Regions from separate parts of the Shewanella sp. Sh95 genome, predicted to be linked through region 3. Evidence: predicted binding sites of a transcription regulator. Region 3 holds the regulator's gene; each other region holds the start of a gene.
What was found. The regulator sigma-54, encoded in region 3, starts transcription at its own class of promoters, with help from an activator protein. The targets are predictions, from matches to a motif close to GTTGGCACGNNNNTNGNNT.
Positions count from the first base shown of each region.

Region 1 (7,501 bases), on a different contig from region 3:
GTCATTTTTACAGACAAAGCAAAGGTTGTTCGCAAAAATAGGATAATTTTTCGCGACTCGGCGTTTAACTCTAACGCCTGTAAGCTGATTAGTATCGCTAAATTGCATACCACGCAAACTATTTTGGTCAACATAGCGGATCTCGACCTGTGAAGGACTGATTAATTCACCTGGCGCTAAGGTTTCGGTTGCGACCACAACAGGAAAAAGAATGTCTACTCTAACAGACATAAAAATCTGCCAAGGGTAGGCGAGATCGGGGGTATCACAACTGACTTTTATGGTGTTATTACGGCTAATTTCGCGTTCTGAAGCTAATTCGACCCTTATTGGTGATGTGCACTGTGCTGGCAGCATTCGGTTATCGACCGTTTGTGGATTAATGTCGACTTTCGCATTTGCAGGTACAGCAATCTTTTCATTAATAAGGGCTTTAGCTAATTCGGATATCGCCGATACGCTAGGTATCACGGGTTCAGCCTTAGCTGCCGTGGATAGAAAAAGTGCGAAAATACTCAAAAAATAGACTAAATTTACTTTCATAATGAAGAGACTAGCTTGTAACGCCAGAATACACCTATACTTTTATCAAGCGTGAAACTGTTCAATGCTTCTTTCTTCTTTCTTCGATTTTTGGTGTCAGAAGTTTGACTTAGTTTCAACTATGTTTATCGATAACAAGACGTAAGCAATTAATATGCCTATACTCAAACGAGTTTTAGGGCCGTACATAAACAGAACAACAAGGCAGAGTTATGTCGAGTATTCTTGATTCAGTCAACAAACGAACCCAACTCGTAGGTCAAAACCGGCTAGAACTATTGCTATTTAAGTTAAATGGTCGTCAACGGTTTGGGATAAACGTATTTAAAGTGAAAGAGGTTTTGCAATGCCCGCCATTAACGACATTGCCTAAACTCAATCCTTACGTCAAAGGAGTTGCCCATATTCGCGGCACAACTATTTCTGTTATCGATCTGAGTGCGGCAACGGGGGGGCGTCCGTTAGCGAGCACTGAAAATTGCTTTATCATCATTTCGGAATATAACCGTAGTGTGCAGGGGTTCTTGGTTAGTTCTGTTGAACGTATTATCAACATGAACTGGGAAGCTATTATGCCGCCACCGCAAGGTGCTGGGCGTTATTCCTATTTAACCGCGGTTACCGAGATTGAAGGTGAGTTGGTTGAAATCTTGGATGTTGAAAAGATTTTAGATGAAATCTCACCTGTCAAAACGGCCATTAGTGAAGAGGTTAATGAGCAACTTACTCTCGATAGAAGTCAGCATTACCATATTATGGTGATTGATGATTCGGCGGTGGCACGCAAGCAAATTATTCGGTCGTTAGAGTCGTTAAATTTACAAATTGACACGGCAAAGGATGGTCGTGAGGCACTTGATAAGCTCAAGGCCATTGCAAGTGAAATGAATAACGTTGCCGATGAAATTCCACTCATTATCTCCGATATTGAGATGCCCGAAATGGATGGTTATACCTTAACGGCTGAGATCCGTGATGATCCTAAGCTTAAAAATATCAAGGTGGTACTGCACACCTCATTAAGCGGTGTCTTTAACCAAGCCATGGTACAAAAGGTTGGTGCCAATGACTTTATCGCAAAATTTAACCCTGACGAATTAGCTGCGGCAGTGAACAAGCATTTAAGTTTGTAGTGAGAGTGTGGGTTAGTGCCTAGTTGAGCTTTACGCTATAATCTAGCCCTTATTACATGATTGTTGTGCACTTATTTTGGTGCTTGCTATAGGATCTAGGACGTGAATGTGCCTGATAAATCACTCGCTGAAGCAGAATATAATCAATTTAGGTTGTTCTTAGAACAACATAGCGGCATCGTGCTAGGTGAAAATAAACAATACCTCGTACGTAGTCGTCTCGCGCCATTGATGGGCAAATATAACCTTCCTTCGTTATCCGATGTGGTAAAGCATTCGATGAAACCCACGGAACGAGCTTTACGAGCTGAAGTTATTGATGCCATGACCACTAATGAAACCTTATGGTTTCGTGATCGTTATCCATTTGAATTGCTTAATAATGCGCTATTACCAGAATACAGTAAGTTAGGTAGACCTTTAAAGATATGGTCTGCAGCTTGCTCGTCGGGTCAAGAGCCATATTCTTTAGCTATGACCATATTAGAGTACCAGCAAAAAAAACCTGGGGCGCTGCCTGGTGGTGCCTCGATTCAAGCAACGGATCTTTCGCCTTCTATGTTGGAGCGTTGTAAAAATGCTGAGTATGATAGTTTAGCGTTAGCACGTGGATTGTCTGAAGAACGTAAGCGGCAGTTTTTTGATGCTTTGCCTTCTGGCAACATGCGCATAAAAGATAACGTTAAACGTCTCGTCAATTTCCGAGCTCATAACTTGCTCGAGAGTTACACTTTGTTGGGTAAGTTTGACATTATTTTTTGCCGAAATGTGTTGATCTATTTTGCCCCTGAGGCAAAAGCAAAAATTTTGCGGCAATTTGCTGCCGCGTTAAATCCCAAAGGTATCCTCTTTTTAGGCGCATCCGAATCCATTGCTGGCCTTACTGATGAATTTGATATGGTTCGTTGTAACCCTGGCATTTATTACCAAAAGAAAACTTAAGGATTTGATTTTAATTGATAATTACCGGCATAGTTCGGTAATTTTTTTATCTGCTATATCCCTCACAAACTTTATTACCTCCCATAAAAGTATTGGCACATGAATTGCTTTGTTCCCGTGAGTGACACGATGGAGGCAATTTTATGGCGATTAATTTTGATAAGGCACTGGGTGTTCACCAATTCACGTTGGGGATCCGTGCTGAGCGGGCTGAAGTGATTTCAAGCAATATCGCAAATGCTGATACGCCACATTATAAAGCCCGTGACGTCGATTTTTCTGCCGCCTTAAATGTTGCTAAAACCCAGCAACAACAGCGTAATAGCTTAGAGATGACCGCTGATGAGCAGCATTTTGGGCTAGCGCAGCTAACCGGGCAGTACGTTAAATTTCGAGTGCCGAATCAACCCGATACTGGGGATGGCAATACTGTCGACGTTCAACAAGAGCAATCAGCATTTATGCAAAATGCTCTCGAATATCAAATGTCTCTGGGGTTTTTAGACAGTAAATTTAGCGGTATGAAAAAAGCGCTGAGAGGGGATTAATCATGAGTTTATTTAATATCTTCGATGTTGCGGGGTCTGGCATGTCAGCCCAGTCTCTGCGGCTAAATACTACCGCGAGTAACATTGCTAACGCAGATTCAGTCTCCAGCAGTGTAGATAAAACTTACCGTTCTCGTCATCCTATTTTCGAAGCAGAAATGGCCAAGGCGCAAAGTCAGCAACAAGCTTCCCAAGGTGTCACGGTGAAAGGCATAGTCGAGAGTGATAAGCCCCTATTAAAAGAGTATTCGCCGGATCATCCGATGGCGGATGCTGATGGCTTTATTTACAAACCAAATGTCAATGTCATGGAAGAAATGGCTGACATGATTTCAGCTTCTCGCTCATATCAGATGAATGTTCAAGTGGCTGAGGCGGCAAAATCTATGCTGCAACAAACACTTGGGATGGGTAAATAATATGCGTTATTTAGGAGGTACGTTGTGAGCCTCATTAACCAACTGAGTCAAACCTCATCGCAGCTGACTCAAACAAACACTCAATCGAATACGGTATCAACCAATACCACGAAAACCTCGACTAGCTCGACAGGTAACCCATTTTTGGATGGATTACGTTTGCCGAATAGTTCTGCTGTTCCAGAGGCTAAGAGTCAGCAGCTCACTCAAGAGGATTTTTTCTCATTACTCAGCCAGCAGTTATCGATGCAGGATCCCTTCAAGCCCGTTGATAACGACCAGATGATTGCACAAATGGCATCTTTTTCTACAGTCGATGGCATTTCTAAGTTAAATGATCAAATCGTTAATTTAAACAGTGTGATGACATCAAGCCAAGCTTTGCAAGCATCGGGATTAGTTGGGCGAAAAGTGCTGTTACCGACAGATACGGGTTATATCTCTGCAGAAAGCCCAGGCTTAAATGGTGTGATCAGTACTTCAGAGAAAATTCCCGTCATTAATGTTCGAATCGAAGATGATAAAGGGCAAGTCGTTAGAACATTTACTGTTGATGGTAGTAAGGGTGGTAACACTGATGTCAAGTGGGATGGTTTGAATGATAAAGGAGAACCCGTTGCTGCAGGTAATTACTCGATTAAAGCATCGGGTTTGGTGAATGATAAATCACAAGCGTTAGCTGTATCGACCTATGCGCATGTGACCAGTGTTTCTTTAGGTACTGCAGCGACTGGCGCCATTTTAAATCTCAAGGGTGGAATGGCCTTTAAACTGTCGGATGTACTTGCGATTAGTGAAGTTTAATCGTTATCAAGATTGTAAATGGACATCACACTTGTCCATCATTGAATTGAGCAAATGTAGAGGTGAATTATGTCGTTTAACATTGCATTGAGTGGCATTTCTGCTGCGCAGAAAGATTTGAATACTACTGCGAACAATATCGCGAATGCTAACACCATTGGCTTTAAAGAGTCGCGTGCTGAATTTGCGGATGTTTACGCTAATTCAATTTTCTCAAACTCAAAAACCGCTGTGGGTGGCGGTGTGGCTACGAGCCAAGTGGCGCAGCAATTCCACCAAGGTAGTTTGCAACTGACGAATAACTCGTTAGATTTAGCGATTAAAGGCGGTGGCTTTTTTGTAACTGCGTCCGAGATAGGTACCTTGGATCATCAGTTTACTCGGGCAGGTGCTTTCAAAGTCGACAAAAATAATTATATGGTTGACTCAGCAGGGAATTTTTTGCAGACCTTTCCAGTAGATAAAGATGGTAACTCTACCTCTGTCAGTTTAACGACAGCTAAGCCAGTACAAATTCCTGATACTGCAGGTAGCCCTGTTCAAACTGAAAACGTGACTTTGCAGATGAATTTAAATGCAAAAGAAGGTTCACTCGATCCTGCTGCTTTTGATCCCTTAGACTCCAAAACCTATAACAGTGTGACATCCATGACGATTTATGACTCTCTGGGTGAGCCACATATCATGACGACCTATTTCGTCAAGCCAAATAATGGCTCATATAATGGTGAAAACAACTGGGTTGCATACTATGCCATTGATGGTAAACAAGTTGATATTTCTGGCCCTGCTGGTACATATCAGACTGACACCAATGGTGATGGCACTCCCGATGCCTCTGGCACAGCTCAAACGGCTGGCGGCTGGAAGGGATCGGTTCTGAAGTTTAATTCTGTCGGTGTGTATACTGGGAGTGATCCGGCAGTCGTTGCCACCGAAGCGCTAGGGGTTGGCGGCGCTGGTGTGTTAGGCCCTGGTGCTGATGGCACTCAAGCCGTGACTATTAAATTTAATGCACCAACCCAATATTCAGCTCCTTTTGCCGCCACTGAATTGTCACAGGACGGTACCACAGTAGGGCGTTTAACCAATGTCGAAATTGGTGAAGATGGTTTGATCACTGCCAGTTATTCCAATGGTTCAACAGTGCCATTAGCCCGCGTTGCTTTAGTTCGCTTTGCAAACGAGCAAGGTTTGACACAAGTGGGTAATACCTCGTGGAAAGCCAGTTTATCGTCAGGTCCTGCGCTGGCTGGTGAGCCTAACAGTGGTACGTTTGGTAGTCTCAGTTCTTCAGCGTTAGAGCAATCTAACATTGACTTGACGACTGAGCTGGTGGATTTGATTTCGGCACAACGTAACTTCCAAGCCAACTCACGTACGCTGGAAGTGAATAACACTCTGCAACAAACTGTTCTGCAAATTCGTTAAGTTAATCTTGCCTCTGCTAAGTGTTGCCGCAAGCGGCAACACTTAGCCTCTTTCTGTTGTGCATTCATTCGTTTATTAAAATCTCCTAATTTATCAGTTAACTAGCTGCTTATTTTATTGGCATGATGCTTGCTTTGCTATTGTCAGGTTGAAACTTTGACGGAGCAGTCTGTGGACAAATTCCTTTATATCTCCATGAGCGGCGCTAAGCAAAATATGAATGAGTTGGCGTTGCGTGCCAACAACTTAGCCAACGCAAATACCGATGGATTTAAGTCGGATATGGCGCAAGCCAGATCGATGCAAGCCTTTGGTGAAGGATTGCCGACAAGGGTCTTTGCCATGGTTGAAACCCCCTCCGCCAATTTTCGTTCGGGCCCGATTAAATCTACTGGACGCGATCTTGACGTTGCCATTAAAGGTGACGGTTGGTTTGCCGTGCAAGCACAGGATGGTAGTGAAGCTTATACCCGTTCTGGCAGTCTCAGTTTTGACTCAACAGGTTTATTGCATAACGACCGCGGTAATCCCGTGATGGGTGATGCCGGACCGATTGTGTTACCGCTGCCAATTGAAAAGGTCACTATTTCACAGGATGGGATTATCTCTGTTCGTCCTCAAGGTGCGACGACAGAAGTCGTCGAAGAGGTAGGAAGATTAAAGTTAGTAAACCCTGGCAATGCACAAATGATGCGCGGCGAGGATGGGTTGTTCCGTTTGGTATCCGGTGATCCGGCGCCTGCCGATCCCAGTGTATTTGTAGAAAGTGGTGCTGTAGAGGGCAGTAACGTCAACCCCGTAGATGAGATGGTGTCCTTAATCGACCTACAGCGACAATTTGAATTGCAAGTGAAGATGATGAAAACCGCGGAAGAAAATGACCGCGCTTCATCCTCATTAATGCGGATTAGTTAGGAGATAAATTATGCATCCAGCGTTATGGATTAGTAAAACTGGCTTAGACGCACAGCAAACCGATATTGCGGTGATTTCAAACAACGTCGCTAACGCCAGTACTGTGGGCTATAAAAAAAGCCGCGCGGTATTTGAAGACTTACTTTATCAAACTGTTAACCAAGCGGGTGGGATCAGCGCCTCTAACACTAAGTTGCCAAACGGTTTGAACATTGGTGCGGGTACCAAGGTGGTAGCCACCCAAAAAATGTTTACCCAAGGCAATATGCTGACCACGGATAACTCGCTCGATTTGATGATTGAAGGTCCTGGATTTTTCGAAGTGCAGCTCCCCGATGGGACTACGGCTTATACCCGTAATGGTCAATTTACCTTAGATGATACAGGGCAAATTGTCACGCCGGGTTCGGGTTATGTGTTGCAACCTGCGATCACTATTCCTGAGGATGCAACCAGTATTACGGTCTCTGCTGAAGGGGAAGTTTCGGTAAAAACACCAGGTGCGGCGGAAAACCAGGTCGTTGGGCAGCTCAGTATGACCGACTTTATTAACCCGTCGGGTTTAGATCCTATGGGACAAAACCTATACACCGAAACTGGTGCGAGTGGTACGCCTATTCAAGGCACTGCATCACTTGATGGTATGGGAGCGATTCGTCAAGGTGCGTTAGAAACCTCTAACGTGAACGTGACCGAAGAGCTAGTTAACCTCATTGAAAGTCAGCGGATCTACGAGATGAACTCCAAAGTGATTTCGGCGATCGAT
Region 1 covers NZ_LGYY01000109.1:17,270-24,770, forward strand. The annotation lists gene flgA (flagellar basal body P-ring formation chaperone FlgA) at 1-543, opposite strand, end outside; gene AEA42_RS08045 (chemotaxis protein CheV) at 756-1,676, shown strand; gene AEA42_RS08050 (protein-glutamate O-methyltransferase CheR) at 1,779-2,618, shown strand; gene flgB (flagellar basal body rod protein FlgB) at 2,762-3,166, shown strand; gene flgC (flagellar basal body rod protein FlgC) at 3,169-3,585, shown strand; gene flgD (flagellar hook assembly protein FlgD) at 3,610-4,389, shown strand; gene flgE (flagellar hook protein FlgE) at 4,459-5,820, shown strand; gene flgF (flagellar basal-body rod protein FlgF) at 5,992-6,735, shown strand; gene flgG (flagellar basal-body rod protein FlgG) at 6,746-7,501, shown strand, end outside.
Region 1: the regulator sigma-54 is predicted to act here: its motif matches at 2,710-2,728, upstream of flgB (flagellar basal body rod protein FlgB).

Region 2 (7,501 bases), on a different contig from region 3:
GGTCCAAGGCTGGTTTTGCACCACGTGGGAGAGGTTTTCCTTCAGTACATCCATATGGCTGATAAAGTAAGTATCGCTCATCCACGCCACGCCAAATACCGAGAATATCGCCACCATACCCGCTTTAAAAACCGGACCATTGGCAATTTCAGCTGGCTTGACTTTGCAGCTCATCAAAATAAAGGCGCCTGCAATCAACATCATCATTTGGATCACTAGGTTCATCGACAGTGGCGCAAGCTTGCCTTTCTCTTCAAACACTGGACGCAGCTCGCTAAAGGAACCAAGTAATACCACTGCGGCGATAGCGGCAAAGAAGATCCCTGTTGCCCAATACGCTTCTTTGGGGAAGGTTTGATTCAGCAGCGTTTCGCCCTTGTCGTAGATAAAGGCTCTTTGCACAGGATCTTGAATTCGTTCTTGAAACTCTTCGTCCTTATCTAAATCTTTGCCGCGACGTAGGCTCCACAGTGCTGCCACTAACACACCGCAAAGGGAGGCTGGCACCGACACCATTAAAATGTCCAGCATGCTGTAGGCATGGCCAACACCGTGCTGCGCCGCCAAAATCGATACCATAGAAACGACGGCGACTGATACAGGGGAGGCGCAAATCGCCATTTGTGAGGCGACGGAGGCGACCGCCATGGGGCGTTCTGGGCGAATGTTTTTCTTCAGAGCAATGTCAGAGATAATCGGGAACATGGTGTAAACCACATGGCCTGTACCGCACAAAAAGGTGAGCGTCCATGTAGTTAACGGTGCCAGAATGGTGATGTACTGTGGATGGCGGCGCAGTAAACGTTCGGCAAACTGCATCATCACATCTAAGCCGCCTGCGGTTTGCAATACTGCGGCACAACCGATAACCGCAAGAATGGTTAACATCACTTGCACTGGTGGCTGTCCGGGGGCGAGACCAAAGACAAACGTCAGTAAAAATAAACCTATACCACTTATCAACCCGAGCCCCATACCACCATAGCGGGTGCCCAGTAGCAAGCAGCCGAGTACGACAATAAATTCCATTAAAATCATTTTGATTTACCCCTGCGGAACCTGCCGCGCTATTTGTATTAGGACTAGCTGTATTTGGCGTTATTTTGCGAGGCGATTGACTTTGATAACTTGCGCTGGCGCAAGGTGTAAATAAAAAGTGGCATTAGATTTTTCATAAATTTGAGCTAGCGCTAGAAACGTGTCGCCAGAAGTTGCATCCTTGTTAACTCGGAAGCGCTAATGACGCCTGTAGCCAAGTGAAACATGCCCTAGTACTTGCTCCGGTAAAAATAACCATAACAATCGCCAAGGATGTCCAAGTGAAACCTGCCACCTATAATACCGAAGCCTTCGATGAGTGGATCCGCAGCCGCTTTGTAGAACTCAACTCGCAGCTCGAACAGCTTTATGACCAGCAGACCGACCGTGCCAATGTGCAGGGGATTGGCACTGAGCTTAAGCACACTTTGGAAAGCGAAGGGCGAGGGCTGATTAAGGCTTTGCTCGATGAGGGCAATACCGACGAAGGTTTTGATAGTGCTTTTGATTTGCTAGGCAATGTTGGCCTGTATATGGCCGCCTGCCGCCGCCATGAAATTACTGAGCCAACACGGGAGACCACCTCGCCACTGGTTGAGGCTTCGGCGCTCGCTATGCATATCGGCGCCTCCATCGGCGTGACGCCACGTTTTGCCACTGCGCATTTAACTACCCATAACCGTGCCCACAATGGTATCTACAAACGCTTTACCGATCTGCCTGATGAAAAGCTGTTTGTGGATTACAACACTAAGGGCATCTTGGCCTATAAGCGCGCCAGCGATGCCTTATTAAAAATTCAGCCCTTGGGGATCTCCCATCCTATTAGCCACGATTTATTGCGGGTCGCCAAACAGGCATTGCAGGACGTCATTGAATCAAATCAGCAATTATTCAAACGTTTAGATACCGACCGCTTTTTCTATTGTGTCCGCCCATATTACAAACCCTATCGGGTTGGCTCTGTGGTATATCGCGGCGCCAATGCTGGCGACTTTGCAGGGATTAACGTCATCGATTTAACCCTAGGTCTCTGTTTTGCCAACGAATCGTCCTATTCGCAAATGCTGGTGGATAAGTTTTTATATATGATGCCGGAGGATCAGCAAATCTTGCGGGAATGCATGCGCCGCCCGAATTTGATGGATGACTTTTTACAGACAAAGGCCTGCGTGCAGCAGGATTGGTATCAGGAAAACCTCAAGCTGTTTATCGAAGTCTGTGAATTACATGGGCAAACTGCGATTCAACATCACAATGAATTAGTGACTAAGTATATTGCTGAGCCTTCGGTCAGTATGGAGCAACAACATTTAGCCAAAGTGACCGCCAGCGGCCCACCATTGCATGTACTGCTCGCCTCCCTTGAGCGTTTAAGGGATAGACGCGCGGCCGTATTACGTGACGATATTCGCACCCGTTATTATGATTTGAAAAAACTCAAAGACAGTTTGAGGTAAGGCCATGCTGCTAAATGTAAAACAGGATTTTTGCCTCGCAGGCCCTGGATATCTGCTTAACCATTCCGTGGGGCGGCCACTCAAATCGACCGAGCAGGCGTTTAAGCAGGCGTTTTTTGCACCTTGGCAGGAGTCTGGCCGCGAGCCTTGGGGTCAATGGTTAGGTGTCATCGATAACTTTACCGCGGCGCTGGCAAGCCTTTTTAATGGTCAGCCGCAGGAATTTTGCCCGCAGGTGAATCTATCGAGCGCATTGACCAAGTTGGTGATGTCACTGGATAGATTAAATCGCGATGGCGCCGTGGTGCTGATGAGCGAGATTGATTTTCCTAGCATGGGATTCGCCCTTAAAAAGGCATTGCCCGCAAGTTGTGAACTGCGCTTTATTCCCAAGGGCTTAGATGTTACCGACCCCAATGTGTGGGACGCACATATCAGCGACGATGTCGATTTAGTCTTTGTCAGCCATGCCTATTCTAACACGGGACAACAGGCCCCCCTCGCGCAGATTATCCCCCTTGCCCGTGAGCGTGGCTGCTTGAGCATAGTGGATGTGGCGCAATCGGCTGGGATTTTGCCGCTGGATTTAGCCAAGCTACAGCCAGATTTTATGATTGGTTCGAGTGTGAAATGGTTATGCTCCGGCCCCGGCGCTGCGTATCTGTGGGTCAATCCGGCTATTTTGCCCGAATGTCAGCCACAGGATGTGGGTTGGTTTAGCCATGAAAATCCCTTCGAGTTTGATATTCATGATTTTCGCTATCATCCAACAGCGTTGCGGTTTTGGGGCGGCACGCCTTCTATCGTCCCCTACGCTATTGCCGCCCATAGTATTCAATATTTTGCCAATATTGGCTCACTGGCGATGCGTGAGCATAACTTGCAACTGATGGCTCCAGTGGTACAGGCATTGGACAATGAGCTCGTCTCGCCGAGGGCAATCGATAAGCGTAGCGGTACGCTGATTTTGCAATTTGGCGAGCGGCAAGCGCCGATCATGGCGGCATTGGCTGAGGCGAATATCAGTGTCGATGCCCGCAGTTTAGGGATACGCGTATCGCCACATATTTATAACGATGAGGCCGATATCCTAAGGTTACTGGAGGTAATAAACGCCCATCGTTAACTGATTGAGCATAGCTTGCTCAGCCGACATGGCGTAATAGCCTCGAACAGGGAGCATGGCTCTGGGGCATCAAGGCGCCCCCTAATGCCGATGTCGTTAACCCATGCCCTGAGGCTGAGGTCATTTATTGGGGCGAATATGCTCAAATGCTGTAGTTATAGTGGCAGAACATAGAACGCGGGGTTCGGAGCTTGGGATTACTGGGCGTGATAGCCAAATCGACTGGCAGCATCACGGTATCGACGATCAGCGAGCTACCCATATCGACCAGTGTCAGAGGGATAGTAAACAGTAGCAGTGGCGGGGCGGATAACGCAGAAACTATCGCACACTCCTCGCCATTATCAACAGCAGTTTGAACACTGGAGAAAGAATGCCCCCAAGTTGAATTTTCTCCCATCCTCGATGTTATTGTTGCACATCCCGTGAGAGAACAGCACACGACCAAGCAAGTCAACCAACGCATAACCACTCCATTGTTTATATGTGAAAAACCGCATTGTTTCGGTATGAGCGACTCGCTTGATTAACTTTGGGCGTTAGTCTTATGGAACCCGAACTGGTTTTGTTCGACACCGATATATTCAGTTTTAGCAAGTCGGCATTCTAACCACATGAATATATGTGTCAATTATTCAGCAGCAGTAATGAGACAACAGTAAAGAGACTCCCAACTTTAGTGTCGCAGTAGTTAACGCCTCTGCCTATAAGTTAGTTTTATATCGCGTTTAGCTCAGTCTTAAACGACATCTGTCCCTATTGTTGTTATTGCAGTGGTGTCTGCTGGTATGCTTTCTTTTGATGATAAATAAGTGGTTGGCTATGTCGCCATTTAGAGAAAAGTGTTGGTCATTGCACCAGCATGAAAGTAGCGTATACCTTCAAGAAACAAAAAGCCCCATCAGCAAAACTGTTGGGGCTTTGATACTTTATGCATGCATTTATACCGTGAGTAATGGCATGCATCTAGCCATTACAGGCTGTAGTACATTTCAAACTCTAATGGGTGAGTTGTACGGCTTACACGCTCAGCTTCTGCAGATTTCAGTGCAATGTAAGACTGGATGAAATCTTCGCTAAATACACCGCCGCGAGTTAAGAACTCGTGGTCAGCTTGCAGGTTTTCAAGGGCGTTTTCTAATGAAGTCGCTACTTGTGGGATTTCAGCCGCTTCTTCCGCTGGCAGATCGTACAAGTCTTTATCCATCGCTTCGCCTGGATGGATCTTGTTTTGGATACCGTCGATACCCGCCATCAGCAGTGCTGCGAAACCTAAGTATGGGTTTGCATGTGGATCTGGGAAGCGAGTTTCGATACGACGACCTTTAGGGCTTGGTACCACTGGAATACGGATTGAAGCGCTGCGGTTACGTGCTGAGTAAGCTAACATCACTGGCGCTTCGAAGTGTGGTACTAAACGCTTGTAAGAGTTAGTGCTTGGGTTAGTGAAAGCGTTCAGTGCGCGAGCGTGCTTGATGATACCACCGATGTAGTACAGTGCAGTTTCACTTAAACCAGCATATTTGTCGCCTGCGAACAGGTTTACGCCATCTTTCGCCAGAGATTGGTGAACGTGCATACCGCTACCGTTGTCGCCAACGATTGGCTTAGGCATGAAAGTCGCAGTCTTACCGTAGGCGTGAGCCATGTTGTGTACTACGTACTTCAGAATTTGGATTTCGTCCGCTTTCTTAGTCAGGGTATTGAAGCGAGTTGCGATTTCGTTTTGACCCGCAGTCGCCACTTCATGGTGGTGAGCTTCAACCACTTGACCCATTTCTTCGAGCACTAAACACATAGCGCTACGTAAGTCTTGTGATGAGTCAACAGGAGCTACTGGGAAGTAACCGCCTTTCACGAATGGACGGTGACCAGTGTTGCCACCTTCGTAGCTAGTGCCAGAGTTCCATGCCGCTTCTTTAGCGTCGATTTTCACGAAACAACCAGACATGTCAGTACCGAAACGGACATCGTCGAACAGGAAGAATTCTGGTTCTGGTCCAACTAATACAGTGTCAGCGATACCGGTAGAGCGTAAGTATTCTTCCGCTTTTTTCGCGATAGAACGTGGGTCGCGGTCATAACCAGTCATAGTGCCTGGCTCGAGAATGTCACAACGGATCAGCGCAGTGGTTTCTTCGGTGAATGGATCCAGTACGAACGTAGTTGGGTCTGGCATCAGTACCATGTCTGATTCGTTAATGCCTTTCCAGCCAGCGATTGACGAGCCGTCAAACATTTTACCGTCTTCGAAGAAGTCAGCGTCTACCTGATGAGCTGGGATAGATACGTGCTGCTCTTTACCTTTGGTGTCGGTAAAACGTAAATCAACAAACTTAACTTCTAATTCTTCAAGTTGCTTTAAAACTGATTCAACTGACATTCTCAAGTCTCCGGTAGGGTAAAGGGATGTCCCTTCTATAATCTTTTAACTCAAGTTGTGCTTGAGCAAAACTTACTAGCTATAAAGCGATATCTATGCCAATAATTTAACTTGTTGATAATTAATGAATATGTGTTTTATTGCACTATCTTTAACTCTGTATTGCACTTTATTGGTGCGTTTTGATGTGGCATTTTGGTGCATTCATCCATTTTGGTGCGCACCATGCATCCCCCATTTTAGTGCAGTGACGATGAGCATAGGCTTGCTTGGTTAATTCATATCCATATTCAAGCTGGGCGGCATACTCGCTGTTAGCCTGTTACTATCAATTAGGCTCAGCAAAACAGAATGAATTTAGCATATAAATAAGTCTAGATAACCGCGTAAGGTCACTGTTTTCAGTGCTCGCCATAATGTCACAAAACAGTGAGATGATAAGCTGTTTTTCTGATAATGATTTTGGCTTGTTTTCATTTCTTGTCATTAAAAATCAATTGATTAGTCTTGTTGTTCTTAGGTGGGAATAGAGTTTATTGAAACTGCGTCTAAAGCCATTTATTGAGGCTATCGAGAAAATACTTAGGTAGCGGTTTGGGCATACTGATGTGTTTGGACGAAAAAACGGGTCTGCCGAATTGGGGTTATTCGCTATACTTATGGCGGCCTTAAGCGCATAGTCTGCTACGCCATTCCCGTGAAGAATAGTTATTTCAGCTGGTTAGTCGTATTGAGTTCGAGATAACGTGGCAATTGCCTGCGCTGAAACGGTGCATTTGGGTTATTTGTCTTATCGCCATAACTGATTCGTTAGCACGGGCCCAAAAAAATAGTTTTATAAGTGTTCAAAAATAATCCTGTGCGATATGGCCGCTCTGGAGTAGAATGTCACGCTTTTTTATGGCGACTCAACGTAGATTGCTGTAACGAATATTGTAATATCCCTAATTTTGTTTGATGGTAAGAGGTTTATCCGTGCTAGAGAATTTACGTAACATCGCCATTATTGCACACGTTGACCATGGCAAAACGACCCTGGTAGACAAGTTGCTGTCGCAATCAGGAACCCTTGCAACCCGGGGAGAAGCTACTGAGCGGGTGATGGACTCCAACGATCTTGAGAAGGAGCGTGGAATCACGATTCTGGCAAAGAATACTGCCATCAAGTGGAACGATTATCGTATCAACATCGTTGATACCCCTGGCCACGCCGACTTCGGTGGTGAGGTTGAGCGTGTTCTGTCTATGGTTGACTCAGTATTGTTGCTGGTTGATGCCGTTGATGGTCCAATGCCACAAACTCGCTTCGTAACCAAAAAAGCGTTTGCCCAAGGCTTAAAGCCAATCGTTGTTATCAACAAGATTGACCGTCCAGGTGCTCGCCCTGATTGGGTTATCGACCAAGTATTCGACCTGTTCGATAACTTAGGTGCAACTGACGAACAATTAGATTTTCCAATCGTTTATGCTTCTGCATTAAACGGTTTTGCAACC
Region 2 covers NZ_LGYY01000029.1:23,345-30,845, reverse strand. The annotation lists gene AEA42_RS02580 (anaerobic C4-dicarboxylate transporter) at 1-1,038, opposite strand, end outside; gene AEA42_RS02575 (monodechloroaminopyrrolnitrin synthase PrnB family protein) at 1,320-2,498, shown strand; gene AEA42_RS02570 (aminotransferase class V-fold PLP-dependent enzyme) at 2,503-3,624, shown strand; gene AEA42_RS02565 (YceK/YidQ family lipoprotein) at 3,767-4,024, opposite strand; gene glnA (glutamate--ammonia ligase) at 4,598-6,007, opposite strand; gene typA (translational GTPase TypA) at 6,983-7,501, shown strand, end outside.
Region 2: the regulator sigma-54 is predicted to act here: its motif matches at 6,092-6,110, upstream of glnA (glutamate--ammonia ligase).

Region 3 (7,501 bases):
GCCATTCCCGTGATTGCCATGACGGGCAAACCTGAGTCCACGATGGCACGTTTGGCCAAAATTCATTTATGTATTGAAGTGCCTGAAGAAGCCTGTCCGCTCGGGCTTGCGCCAACCTCGAGCACCACCGCAACCTTAGTGATGGGTGATGCGATGGCCATTGCGCTGCTGCAAGCCAAAGGCTTTACTCGGGAAGACTTTGCAATGTCTCACCCAGGCGGTGCCCTAGGACGTAAGCTGCTGCTTAAAGTCAGCAACGTGATGCACAGTGGCGATGATTTACCACTGGTTAAACACGATATTTGCATCACCGATGCCCTGTATGAAATCTCCAAGAAGGGCCTAGGCATGACGGCGGTGATCGATGAACAAAACAAACTCGTGGGTATTTTTACCGACGGCGACCTACGCCGCGTTATCGATGCCCAAGTCAACCTACGCACCACGCCTATCGCCGATGTGATGACGCGAAACTGTGTCACAATTACTGAAAACGTCTTGGCAGCACAGGCGCTGCAAGTGATGGATTCCAAAAATATCAACGGCCTGATAGTGATAGATAAAGACAATCATCCTGTCGGTGCGCTCAATATGCTCGATATGGTTAAAGCGGGAGTCATTTAATGCCACAGCAAGGATTTTACGGCCCGATCAGCGATGATGTGTGGCAAAGAGCGCAAAAAATTAAACTGCTGATCTGCGATGTGGACGGGGTATTTTCTGACGGCCGCATTTATTTAAGCAACTCGGGTGAAGAGCTCAAAGCCTTCCATACCCGCGATGGTTATGGCGTGCGTTCATTATTGACCAGTGGCTTTAATCTGGCCGTGATAACAGGCCGCCAGTCTAAAATTGTTGAAAACCGCATGACGGCCCTCGGTGTAACCCATATTTATCAAGGTGTGGATAATAAATTTGTCCCCTATGAAGAACTGCTGTCGCTCTACAATGTCACACCAGAAGAAGTTGCCTATATCGGTGATGATATTGTCGACCTGCCAGTGATGAATGTCGTCGGTCTTGCCGTCTGTGTCGCCGATGGACATCCCTATGTACGCCAACACGCCCATTTTGTGACCCAGTTAAATGGTGGTCATGGTGCGCTCAGAGAGCTGACAGATCTATTACTTCTGAGTCAAAACAAATTTACCTCAGCCCATGGGATGAGCATATGAGTCGTGTGACCCTCGCCATTATTGCTTTTTTTGGTACTGCACTCGTGCTGTATTGGCAGGTCCAACAAAAACGCGGTGGCGATACCGATAGCAGCCTGAACGATACAAACAGACCCGACTACATTATCGAAGATCTGCGCAGCATCGAGTTTAACGAGCAAGGACAAGTCAATAGTCGCGTCACGGCAAAGCACATGGAACACTATGAGCTTAAAAACCAAACCGACTTTATTCAGCCTGTCTATCTTGTGTATCCCGACCAAGGTAAAGCAAAATGGCAGATCAGAGCCGATCAAGGTCGACTCAACAAAGATACTGGCAAGGTTGTATTAGAAAATAATGTTATTATCGATGCCATCAGCCCTGGTGAACCGATACAAACCTTGTCCACCAGTTTTTTAGAACTCGATCTCAACACAATGATAATGACCTCTGACCGCATCATTTACGTCACAGGGAAAGATTTTAATATTCAAGGGCAAGGCCTTTATGCCGACCTTAACGCGCAGGAAGTGCAATTGACCAGTCAGGTAGTAGGAACCTATGAAGCAAAATAACATATTACTTGCCAGCCTAATGCTAATGACAAGCATGAATGCCTTCGCCAAGATCGGTGACTTACAGCAAGAAGTGAAAATTAAAGCCGTCAGTCAAACTGCGGACATTAAAAACAATCAGATCATTTTCTTCGGTCCCGTTGAAGTTGTTCAAGGCTCAATTAAAATCCATGCGGATCAACTCCGTGCATTTTCTGTCGAAGGCGAAAATAGTAAAGTCTTACTGGCTACAGGAAATCCAGCAACCTACAGCCAAATCCTTGATGATGGCCGCCCTGCATCTGCTAGCGCCAAAGAGATTCGCTATGAAATGGCCACTCGGACGTTGACCCTAACTGGTACAGCGACCCTAGACCAAGCGGGTAGTCAAGTTACAGGCAATTTAATTCGTTACGATATTATTCAGCAAAAACTGATCGCCGAAAGTAGCGGCAATGGTGATGATCGCGTAATTACCATTATTCAACCTGATAATTATCAGGAAGAACTCAAAAATACACCAACAGATAAACCTGTGAAAAAACAGGATTCTAAATGACCCAAATCACCTTAAAAGCACAGAATCTCGCCAAGAGTTATAAGAGTCGTCAGGTTGTCAAAGATGTCAGCCTGACGGTAAAAACGGGTCAAGTCGTCGGCCTACTCGGCCCTAATGGCGCGGGCAAAACCACCACCTTTTACATGGTCGTGGGCTTAGTTAAAAGCGATAAAGGCCATATCTTTATCGACGATGATGATTTAACCGCCGATCCTATGCATCTGCGCGCCCGCAAAGGTATTGGTTACCTACCACAGGAAGCGAGTATCTTTCGTAAATTAACCGTACACGACAACATCATGGCGGTACTGCAAACCCGTAAAGAGCTCAATAGTGACCAGCGCGAAGAAGCACTAGAGCAACTGCTAGAAGAGTTCCATATCACCCATATTCGTGACAGCCAAGGCATGTCCTTATCGGGCGGTGAACGTCGCCGCGTCGAAATTGCCCGCGCCTTAGCGGCCAACCCCAAGTTTATTCTGCTTGATGAGCCCTTTGCGGGCGTTGATCCGATCTCCGTTATCGATATCAAGAAAATTATCGAGCAGCTTAAGAGCCGAGGCCTTGGAGTACTGATCACTGACCACAATGTGCGCGAGACCTTAGACGTCTGTGAACATGCTTACATTGTGAGTCACGGTAATCTTATTGCCGAGGGCACACCCGCAGAGATCTTAGACAATCAGCAAGTTAGGGCTGTGTACTTAGGTGAACAATTCAGGCTATAGTTACTAAAACAAAGCTAATAAGCCTTGAATTTGAGAGCGCTAGGCTCCATCCATATGATATCAAGCGACCTAAACTCACAATAATAACCTAGGGATCAGCGGTAACATGAAAGCGTCACTCCAGCTCAAACTGGGTCAACAGTTAACCATGACGCCACAACTTCAGCAGGCCATTCGCCTGCTGCAACTGTCGTCATTGGAACTGCAACAAGAAATCCAGCAAGCCTTAGACTCTAATCCTCTTCTCGAGCTGGAAGAGGAGCAATTTGACGCGCCTAGCGAACGTAAGCAAGATATCGCCGATACCGACTTTAGCGAAACGACTGCCCAGCCACAGGAACAAGATAATTCCACCGTGGACATTGCCGAGTCGCTGACCAAAGAATCTCTGCCCGAAGAGTTACCCATGGATACCACTTGGGATGAAGTCTTTACCGCATCGCCAAACTCAGGTTCTGGCGCCAGCCGTGAAGATGACATGCCCTTCCAAGGGGAAACTAGCGAGGGGTTGTACGAACATTTAGAATGGCAAAAAAACCTCACACCCTTCTCTGAAACCGATTTAGCCATTGCCACCGCGATTATTGATGCCATTGACGATCAAGGTTATCTCACTCAAAGCACTGAAGATATCCTCGAAGCCATGGGCAATCCCGAGATTGAACTCGACGAAGTTGAAGCCGTGCTCAAGCGTATTCAACATTTCGACCCCGTTGGTGTCGCGGCAAGGGATTTAAGCGAATGTTTACTGATCCAGCTATCTCATTTTTCGCCTGATACCCCTCACATCGAAAACGCCCGCATGCTGATCAAAGATCATTTAGATCTGATCGCCGCTCGCGACTTTAGGCTGTTAATGCGTAAGACCAAACTGAAAGAGGACGAGTTAAGGGACAGTATTGCGCTGATCCAAACCTTGAACCCTCGTCCCGGTTTACTCATCACCCCTGTCGATGAAGAATATGTGATCCCCGATGTATCGGTGTCGAAGAAAAACGGCCGTTGGGTGGTCGAATTAAACCCTGACTGCATGCCAAAAATCAACGTAAATCAGCAATATGCAGCCATGGCGCGTAGCTCAAAAAATCAAGCAGATAGCCAATTTATTCGTGGTCATTTGCAAGAAGCCAAGTGGTTTATCAAAAGCCTTGAAAGCCGTAACGAAACGCTGCTCAAGGTGGCAAACTGCATAGTGCAATACCAACAGGGTTTCTTCGAATACGGTGAAGAAGCCATGAAACCTATGGTCCTAAACGATATCGCCGAGGCGGTAGAGATGCATGAGTCCACCATTTCACGGGTGACCACACAAAAATACATGCATACCCCAAAAGGACTTTTTGAACTAAAATATTTCTTCTCAAGCCACGTCGGGACGGATGATGGCGGTGAGTGCTCATCCACAGCAATCAGAGCTTTCATTAAGAAACTGGTTGCAGCGGAAAACCAGAAAAAACCATTAAGCGACAGCAAGATGGCTCAACTTCTGGCAGAACAGGGAATTAACGTTGCGCGCAGAACCATTGCGAAGTACCGAGAAGCGATGCTTATTCCCCCTTCCAATCAGCGTAAAAGTTTATAGCCTATTGTGAGTATCGGAGGACGTTTCTATGCAAATAAACCTAAGTGGACACCATATCGAGATTACTGAATCGTTACGGGCATATGTTGAGGAAAAGTTTTCAAAACTTGAACGTCATTTCGAACAGATCAATAATGTGCACGTTGTGCTCAATGTTGAGAAAATGCAACAGATTGCCGAAGCGAGAATCAACCTCACCGGTGGTGAAGTCTTCGCGACTTCAGAGCATGCAGATATGTATGCTGCCATAGACGTCCTGATTGATAAACTTGATCGTCAGGTTATTAAACACAAAGAGAAGTTAACAAAACACTAGCAATGGAACTTCGTACCATACTGCGGCCGGAGTGCACAACCTGCGCCACTCCGGGCAGTAAGAAAAAGGTACTGGAACTCATCAGCGACTTAGCCGCTGCCCAGTACCCCACCCTCTCATCTCAAGAGATCTTCGAAAGCCTCGTGGCGCGCGAAAAGATGGGTAGCACAGGTATAGGTAACGGTATCGCCATTCCACATGGTCGATTAACCGATATAACACAACCCATAGCGATATTGATAAAATGTGAGGAGCCGATAGCCTTTGATGCTATCGATAAACAACCCGTCGATATTTTATTTGCACTACTCGTGCCTGCCGACCAATGTCAGCAGCACCTAAGTACCTTGTCATGCATGGCTGAAAAGCTCAGTGACAAGCAAATATTAAAACAATTGCGCAAGACGCATGATGAAACGGAACTCTATCAGGTAATCATTGGATGAAACTGGTCATAGTGTCAGGGCGTTCAGGCTCAGGCAAATCGGTCGCACTTAGAGTGCTTGAAGATCTCGGCTACTATTGTGTCGATAATTTGCCTTTGCCTTTGATTGGCAGTTTGCTTGAACAGCTCAAAGGCAGTAACGATCTCGTTGCTATCAGTGTTGACGTGCGCAATTTACCAGAGCAAGACAAAGTGCTGGTTAAACAGCTTGCCAGCCTGCCTACGGGCACTGAACTCACCAGCTTCTTCTTAAACTCCAGCGATAAAGTGTTGCTCAAACGCTACAGTGAAACGCGGCGCTTACATCCCTTATCTAAGAGCCGAGTGTCACTGCAAGAAGCCATCAAGCTTGAAGGCAAATTGCTCGAGCCGCTGTCACAGCAGATGGATCACTATATAGATACCTCGAATCTGAATATCTATGAACTCAGCGACCAAGTGCGGCAAATACTCCTTGGCAGTGTCGATAAGGAACTGGTGATCAACTTCGAGTCCTTCGGTTTTAAGCATGGTATGCCGACCGAAGCTGACTTTATGTTTGATGTGCGCTTTTTGCCAAATCCCCATTGGGAACCGGAGCTTAGACCTCTCACCGGTTTAGATGAACCCGTAGCGGAGTTTTTAAATCGCCAGCCACTGGTGAATAAGTTCATCTGGCAAATCGAGAATTTGCTCGAAACCTGGTTGCCCCATTTAGAGCGCAATAATCGTAGCTATCTCACGATTGCGATTGGTTGCACAGGTGGCCAACACCGCTCAGTCTATGTAGCTGAGCAACTAGCTAAACGTTTTAGTAATGGCAAACATAAAGTCAATGCGCGCCATCGAGAGTTGAGCCATGCCAAAACTTGAGCGCCAAGTCACCATCTGCAATAAACTCGGCTTACATGCCCGCGCCGCCACAAAGCTCGTAGTGCTTGCTTCTGAGTTTGATGCCAGCATTACGCTGATCCAAGGTGAAAAACAGGCCTCTGCCGCCAGTGTATTGGGTTTACTCATGCTCGAGACGGGCATGGGTAAAACCATCACCCTCATCGCCGAAGGCCCGGATGCCGAGCCTGCACTTAATGCCATTTGTGCCCTTATCGACGCTAAGTTTGACGAAGCCTGCTGATGGTATCATCTCGATGATCCCTGCCGGTATTCAGTATCCTGTTTGGTTTTGATTTCAGCACCTTATACCAGTAAAACACATTTGTGACTCGACGCCCTCCCGTGCGCTAAATTACAATGTACTGCTGCGCTTTGGCTTAAGTCCTCAATAGCTAAACGCCAACCCATCCACCGCCGCCATGGAGGAAACATGCCTGTAGAAGCCTCAGACAGTTTACAAGCCGAACACCGTCTCGACCAACTGAGTCAAGCCCTCAACAGTGGTATGTTTGTGCATGTCAGGCAAATGCTACAAAATATGGCGCCGTCAGATATCGCATTGATTTTAGAATCGTCACCTCCCAAAGCTCGGCAAGTGTTATGGCAACTCGTCGATCAAGATCAGCTCGGGGATATTCTCGATGAACTCAGCGAAGAGTTAAAAGACCCGCTGATCAGCACCATGAGTCCAGAGCGAGTCGCCAAGGCTACCGCCAGCATGGATACGGACGATCTGGCTTATATTCTGCGAAGCCTGCCAGATACTGTGTATAAACAAGTATTACAGTCGATGAGTCTGCAAAACCGGCAGCGAGTCGAGCAGGCGCTCTCTTATCCCGATGAGACCGCAGGCAGCTTAATGAACACCGACACAGTAACCTTAAGACCCGATGTCAATATCGATGTGGTACTGCGTTATTTGCGCCAACGGGGCAACCTGCCCGACACTACCGATACTTTATACGTGGTGGATAAACACGATCGCGTGCTTGGTGGGGTCAAACTTGCGGATCTGCTCACCTGCGATCCCAATACTCATATCAGCAGCATTATCGATACCGATATCGAGAGCATTCCCGTGGGCATGTCCGACAGTGAAGTGGCGCAACTGTTCGAGCGCCATGACTGGGTGTCAGCGCCCGTGGTCGATAGTGAGGGCAAGTTGCTCGGCCGGATCACCATCGATGACGTGGTGGATGTTATCCGTGAAGACGCCGAGCACTCTATGATGGGGATGGCGGGGATGGACGATGATGAAGACACCTTCGCCCCAGTACTCAAAAGTAC
Region 3 covers NZ_LGYY01000201.1:1,355-8,855, reverse strand. The annotation lists gene AEA42_RS14585 (KpsF/GutQ family sugar-phosphate isomerase) at 1-624, shown strand, start outside; gene kdsC (3-deoxy-manno-octulosonate-8-phosphatase KdsC) at 624-1,175, shown strand; gene lptC (LPS export ABC transporter periplasmic protein LptC) at 1,172-1,732, shown strand; gene lptA (lipopolysaccharide transport periplasmic protein LptA) at 1,719-2,270, shown strand; gene lptB (LPS export ABC transporter ATP-binding protein) at 2,267-2,998, shown strand; gene AEA42_RS14560 (RNA polymerase factor sigma-54) at 3,105-4,580, shown strand; gene hpf (ribosome hibernation promoting factor) at 4,609-4,896, shown strand; gene ptsN (PTS IIA-like nitrogen regulatory protein PtsN) at 4,899-5,342, shown strand; gene rapZ (RNase adapter RapZ) at 5,339-6,193, shown strand; gene AEA42_RS14540 (HPr family phosphocarrier protein) at 6,180-6,455, shown strand; gene mgtE (magnesium transporter) at 6,645-7,501, shown strand, end outside.

Region 4 (7,501 bases), on a different contig from region 3:
TTCACACTTTCTGACTGTGAAGTATTTTTATGTCAAAACCGAATACCAAAACCGCTATGCAACAGCTTATCGCACAAATCCAGCAAACAATTCCGCTGAATTTAGATGAAGCACAAATGTGCCAAGGCGAATGTTTAGGTTGTTCGAAAAAAATGCTTGAAATGCTCGATGCAGAAATCAGCTATTGGCAATATTCCGATGCGGTACCCAGCCTAAAAGATTTAAAAAACCTCGAAAACATTGGCCGTCGCACCTATAAAATTCTTAAACGAAACCAGCTAGTCTCTTAGCCTTTTGTTCTCACCGTTTTATTATGTGACTAGCGCATTTAGCAATAACAGCCGTCATGACAGCCAGTATGATTTAAGTTGACTGGCAAGCGTATTCACATAAAAACCGCATTGCCAGCCAATTTTCTCTCTCACTGTCGATAGGGATTTACATTGTTAACAACGAGATGCTGCCAATCTTGCGCGAATATCTGCCAAAGAATATTCAGTTAATAATTCACCATCGGCAAATACGGGGACAAACTCGCAATGGTTAACATCTTGCCAGCTTGCTTGATCTTTAAGATAAAATTGACCTTGCTCATCTTTAAATACTGCAACCAATCCCTTAGCGGATTTTTTAGTGCCATCATCGGTTTTAGGATCTTTAAATATTTCTCTGTCTTTGCCATCCACTTTCGCAAAGGTTGCTTTCACCGCGTACCCGTCAGTATCTCGGGTCACGTGTTGATAGGTAAAACTGCCAATACCAAACACAATATTAGTTGATGCAAAACCTTTGGCCTTCAAACCGGCGCAAATGGCTTCTGCCCGTTCAATGGTGATTGAGTCGCCATAAATCAGTCCGACATGGCTATCGAGTAATTTGTAACCTTTGGCAGTTGTGCTGCCCCCAAAGACATCCCACAAACACTCGATAGCGCCTTTATACTCAGGACTCCCCACAGCTGCTTGTGGATCGCCACAAATGATCTTCACCGGACAACCCGTATCAGGCCTAAACACCACTTTGCCCTCACGGGCAAGAATGCGGTCTTTTAAGGCAACGGTGAACTCTGTCATCACCTGCCAAAAATCCCAAGAATCAGAAACGATACTGACAATGCCGCTAGGATAAATATCTTCAATCAGACGGCGGAACGTCTCTAATTCATTCTCCATACCACCCGCACACATCACACTGTGCTCCGTTGCGGCCACACTGCCGCCAACGAGTTCCTTATCACTGTCTGCAAGATAATATTGTTCAAGAAAATCAATCGCGGGAATGGTATCTGTGCCCGTAAAACTGAGTAGATGGGCGGCGCCGCTCATTACCGCAGCCTCTGCACCATACATGCCGCGGAAACTAAAATCATGGCCCTGCCAATCAACAAATGCGATGTCACCATCGGTTTCTAGCGCGTAAGTCTCAAATATTTTGCGGTATTGCAGCGCGGTAGTGGCGCTAGTACACATTCCCCACACATTGGCAGAAAGCATCGTTTCGAGATAATTGGTCAACCAAAAGAACCGCTCATCGGTATTGTACAAAACCAGGCAAGGCACTTTTAAGGGATACACTGAGCCTTCAGGCAATGCCATGATTTTAATGGGTAAATAGCCTAAATCATGTAACGCCTCAATATGCTGAGTGCCCACATTATTTGGTCCAAGATAGTTATTAATGCGGCGGGAGAATTGGCGAATCACTTGCTCTTTGGGCTGTTGAAAGAAATCACGGTTCCAACTGTCGATTAAGTAATGCTTGATAAAATATTGCAGACCAAAAAATACCATCTGCTCAGTATAACCACGACGGGATTTACGGGCGGTCAAGTTACTAAAAATCACTTGAGTATTATCAGGATATTGACGACGGTGGTCGACTTTGTAGCCATCAATGGCGGTAACGGGATTCAAGTACATCATATTTCCCTTAATGATTCATAAAACGCAAAACAGCGTGGCAATGACAGAACTCGCTCGAAATATGTGTAGGGACACCTAAACTATCAGTACAAAATAATCTGTCTATGCCCGCATCACGCAGAGCCGATTCGCTGGCCTTATCTTCATAATGTGACACGATCAAAATGACGCTTTGGGCCCCTTTTTGCTTTAACTTGATGGCAAGTTCGATAAAGGTTCTGCCACCAGCACAAATATCATCGACGATTAAGCAGGTTTTACCCGATAAATCATCACAGAACACTTCAGTAGCGATAATATGGCCATTGACCACATCGCGATGTTTATCGGCCCTGATCACCGGCATTCCCTGTAACGCCTTAGCTAAGCCGAATACTTTCTTATTCGCCCCCGCATCAGGCGAAACTAACACTAGATCACCGGTCAATTGAGCTGTAATCGCGGCGACAAAGCTGTGGTTGTCAATAACTTGCACTCGGTCTAATAATGCCGCGGTGACATCGCTGTGCGGGTCAAAAACGCTGACTGAAGCATATTGCTGCTGATTAATCAGGCTGGCATAGACTTTTACCGATAAGGCCTCGCCCACATTACAGACTCTATCTTGGCGGGCGCCTGGCATATAAGGCAGTAACAGATCGATCTGCTCTGCACCGCTGCGGCGTAATGCATCAGTTAACAATAAGAGTTGCATGATGGATTGATCGCCACGATAACCGAAAAAAACTGTGACGCGTTTCGCTGGAGGAACCCGCAGTTGAACATGATTCTCCCCCGCACCAAATTGAAATAAACGGAAATTAGCCTCATCGCTAGCGGCTGGAAGTCGATAAAAATCAGCTTGCTGATGTGGTGAGTTAACTGTGCCTTGATGCATTTGAATACCTAGAGACATATTCACCTCCTGTCTGTGCAAGATCGCTGTGATATACAGCAATCTTGTTGTCTGCAAGAAATAGTGTCTTATAGACACTATTATGTAAAGTTGATTTTTAGACTATTTTTTATCGGATAATGCTAAGGAATATACCTAAATTGCATATAATGTCCTTAAGACACTATGTGCAACTTAGCTATGATAATGGGGAAATGGGTATCGATAGTAAAGAATGGACGTATTACGACAACATCGACGGCTACATAAACCCTGATAACTCAAGCTAACTGTATGTACCGCATAATCTGTCACTATTATTGCTATGGGTAACCACTTTAAGCGGCAAACACTTTGACTAACATTCTAAATTTCTTAAGAATCGATAAGATGCCGTATCCGACTTCAAACGGTATAAATTGGCTGGACGGCCACGTTCAGTACGTTTTAAGCCCGTATCAATCAATAAATCGGCCTGTTCCACTCGCCGACGGAAGGATTTCCCTTGGATAGGCTTACCCAGTAAGACTTCATGCACATGTTGCAGCTCTGGCAAGGTAAAAGGTTCAGCCAGCGCAAATCCTGGCACTAAAGAATACAAGGCTTTCTGGGTTAAACGTTCGCGAGCTTGCTTGATTAACTGCAAATGATCAAACGCTAAGGTCATCTGTAACACATCCTCTAATGGCCACCACTTAGCATCACTCACCGAATCAATCTGAATTTGGCAAGCTTGGTAACTCATCAACGCGGTATAACACACGGTCACCGACCAGCCTCTCACATCGCGGTGACTATTACCGACAGTGCAAAGCTGCTCAATATAAGGTGGCACTACCGCCGTTTTTTCCTGCAATTTGCGTAACGCCGCTTCCTCTAGGGATTTATCGGAATGTTCATCGATAAATCCTCCGGGTAATCCCCAAAAACCTAAAAAGGGATGATTTGAGCGTTGTACTAAAAGTACTTTAAGTTGCTGATCATGATAGGTAAATAATACGGCATCAACCGTCAGTAGCTGAGCCTTAAAAGCCTTAGGATCGTAATTGGCGAGATATTCCGCTTCAGTCATGAGTATTTTCCATCGTTTGACGTCGTAAGATTAACTTAGACATTACGTCGCTTCAAACATATTATGTCTTAGCGTCACTAAGTAAATCATCTGCTCTATAGGGTCTTACGACTTTTACCAAATTTACGCTGATAACGTGGCAACATGGTTTCATTTCCAAGCAAACCACCTTGATGGATATACATCACAGGGCTTGCGCTCCACTGCGGTAAATATTTTTCTAACACCATAAAACCTAAGGGATCGTAGAGTAATTCAAATTGAATACCTGAGGCGCAAATCCGCTGCCACATGGCATAAAACTCAGGATAGAGTTTACCAAAGTGGTATTTCTTCCCCACATTCAAAATCTGTGGATGCTCAGCTGCGTTAGGATTTAACTCATAAAACTGCTGCGCTAAATACTCATCGCCACCGACAACCGCGCAGGTAAGCACTCGAATGTGACTTTGCTTACGCACAAAATATTGGTTTAAAAATAATGCCGTGGTTCCCGTTCCCGCAGGTAAAAACACTTTCAGTTCAGTCAGTCCCTGTTGCATTGCCCACGTTTCAATTTCAACGGCTAACAGACTGACACCATACTCCGCATACTGGCAGCGCCCGCCTTCCGGAATAAACAAAGCGTTAGGCTCAGCAGCCAAAACTTGATGCTCAATGTAGTCATTACAAGTCCACTTAGACTCAGGTTGAAGAAAAGGATTAACTGCTATCAGGCTTGATAAATCAATAACCTGTGTACCATTGGCGATAGCTGCGGCATAGTTCCCTGTCGGTAAAGTCAGTACGTGGCTAGCAATATGGTCCACATAAAAATCACACTGCCAGCCTTTGAGTTTGGCGAGCGCCGACAGCGAATACAGTGAATTAGCCTGCGCGGAGCCATGACCAATCACCTTAGTCACACCAGCAAAATCATGATCTAGAAAATAGGCAAACTTACGCGCCTTATTACCACTAAAAGCAGGATGTAATAGATCATCTCTTTTAAGAAAGATCTCTCTGCCTGCAAAAGAAAATGATTCGACGGGACTATTAGCTAGCATTTATTTACTCAAGGGGAGATAAGGTGTTTAGTGTAACGCGGGCTTGGCTAAATTCTTCCTAAGAATTAAGGAAATACACGAAATATTAGCTTAACTCACAATCCGTAGAGGTATAAACTATAATATACCATTGATTATTAATGAAAAACTTTTGGCATAATTCTCGCTTATGACATTTAAGCATCAATTAATAATTTCGAGTGTGGATGTTGTTTCTGTCGCACAGATTTTGGATTCGATAAGGAGTTTTCAATGTCATTACTACGGTTAATTTTCAATATTGCTTGGTTTGTCCTTGGTGGATTTGTGATGGGCCTAGCCTGGTGGCTTGCGGGGATTTTGTGTTTTATCAGTATTATCGGTATTCCTTTCGGCCGCGCCTGCTTTGTGATTGGTGAATTGACCTTCTGGCCCTTTGGACAAGAACAAATGAATCGCCGTCATTTAACTGGCCGTGAAGATTTAGGAACAGGCGCCTTTGGCATGGTGGGCAATATCATTTGGTTCTTACTGTTTGGGATTTGGTTGGCTATTGGTCATTTGGCCCATGCTCTTGCCTGCTTTGTGACGATTATCGGTATCCCTTTCGGGATCCAACATCTTAAGCTGGCGCTGTTAAGCCTAACGCCGATTGGGCAAACCATAGTAGCGAAAGCGTAATAACCACAGTAGCGAAAGCGTAATAACCATGATCGCCAAGGCGTAAGGCATATCACTCAGCATCTGTGGGTAGTGCTGATGCATAGTTCGGCAGCGATTGCACTAATTCTGCTTCGTAATAATCCCTTTATTCATTGAGTAAATCAGCGCTATCAGCAAACTGCTCACCCGCATCCAGCTCCGGTGAGCAGATGATTTCAAAGAGATAATGCGCCAGTTTAGCTGGCGCATCTATGGTGATGTTATGACCACAATAGGCCAACACAACTAAGTCGACCTTAAAATATTGTACCAATGCCCTGCTGGTTTGGATCTTGACTAACCCATCGCGATCACCCGACAAGATTCTCACTGGCACACACAAACATGCTGAGCAGTGATAACGAAATACCGCCCACAACTGATTACTCGCAGTGTTAGACAAAATGATGACAAAACTTGTCATCTCACATCTTTGGTTATGTGCAAAATAGCATTACTGACTTAAGGCTTCTTGCTGAAATAACAAATCGCCCATAATGCTATCAATATCGAGCTTCGCTAAACCTTGATCAAAAATATCCCGCCAACGCCGTCCCTCTTCTGTATTACGAAACGCGACATAAAGTTGTTTATTGGCAATCAGTTGCCGATTCACCTGTAACTTATCTGCGAGCGGCTGAAGGTGGGGTTGTTTAAGTAGATAATTCAGCACATTAATATCAATCACAGCGCCGTCAATACGACCAGCCGCCACCTTTTTGATATTTTGCTCATCGGATGTTGCCGCTTCAACAGGTTGACTCCCTGAAGCAATCATTACATCCAGCGAGTCGGTATTCACATAATCTTGCACAATACCTAAAGTATAACGATTCAAATCGGCTAAATGATGCCAACTAATGGGACGGGATTTTTGCTCAACAATACCTAATGGGCCAATACCAATCGGTTTAGAAAAAATAAACTTATCGGTTTCAAAATAATATTCTGGAAAATAGCCAATGTAGTCTGAGCCCGGCATAACGGCTAATTTAATCGCGCGGCTCCAAGGGTAAAAATCCACGATAAGTTGTTGTTCCATTTGCTCAAACGCCGCCTTAGCCACCGCAACACTCGCGCCTTGGTGCTGGAGTTGATAGCCGGAATACGGCGGCCAAAGTAATGACGTTAGCTTCAGCGTGTCAGCAAATGTCGTATTTGCCACGGTTAATAGGCAACTAAACATCAGTGGGCACCAGCGGATCATAATGCCTCCATCAAAGACTCATCTATTAATCGCTAAAAAAACAAATAGCTCATCGGTTTAACTCTATTCAGTATAATCAGCCATACCTATAGGTACAGCGAATATTTGTTATCTGTTTAGCCTTGTAGAACCAAGCTAAGACAGCAATGCTCGGAGTAGGCAGAACTATCGCCGCCAAAAACGACATCTTTACGACAAGGGGGAAGACTGAAGGAAAACCTTATTGCCATGTGACAATGTTTTCCTTAAGCACAGATGGCCATATAAAAATAAACCCAAGCGTTCAGGCTTGGGTCGGTTTGAAAGTTTATGCCTTTTAGGCATTAATATCTTCGTACAGCTCTTGATACATCAGCTCACGCATTTTAAATTTTTGGATTTTACCCGTAACGGTCATCGGGTATTGGTCCACAAATTTGATATAACGTGGCACTTTAAAATAGGCAAACTTTTCGGTAAGGAAATGGCGAATATCCTCCTCAGTAATCGACGCCCCTGAGCGGACTTTAATCCACGCACAGACTTCCTCACCATATTTATCACTGTGGACGCCAAACACCGCGGCATCCTGCACATCTTTATGGGTATAGAGTTTTTCTTCAATTTCACGGGGATAGATATTCTCACCACCGCGAATAATCATATCTTTAATACGGCCAACGATTTGCACATAACCCTGTTCATCCATTTGACCAATAT
Region 4 covers NZ_LGYY01000117.1:15,700-23,200, forward strand. The annotation lists gene AEA42_RS08860 (hypothetical protein) at 30-290, shown strand; gene AEA42_RS08865 (nicotinate phosphoribosyltransferase) at 447-1,922, opposite strand; gene prs (ribose-phosphate diphosphokinase) at 1,930-2,817, opposite strand; gene AEA42_RS08875 (NUDIX domain-containing protein) at 3,155-3,868, opposite strand; gene AEA42_RS08880 (pyridoxal-phosphate dependent enzyme) at 3,964-4,914, opposite strand; gene AEA42_RS08885 (YccF domain-containing protein) at 5,167-5,574, shown strand; gene AEA42_RS08890 (alpha/beta hydrolase) at 5,702-6,019, opposite strand; gene AEA42_RS08895 (transporter substrate-binding domain-containing protein) at 6,050-6,802, opposite strand; gene AEA42_RS08900 (AMP-binding protein) at 7,119-7,501, opposite strand, start outside.
Region 4: the regulator sigma-54 is predicted to act here: its motif matches at 5,065-5,083, upstream of AEA42_RS08885 (YccF domain-containing protein).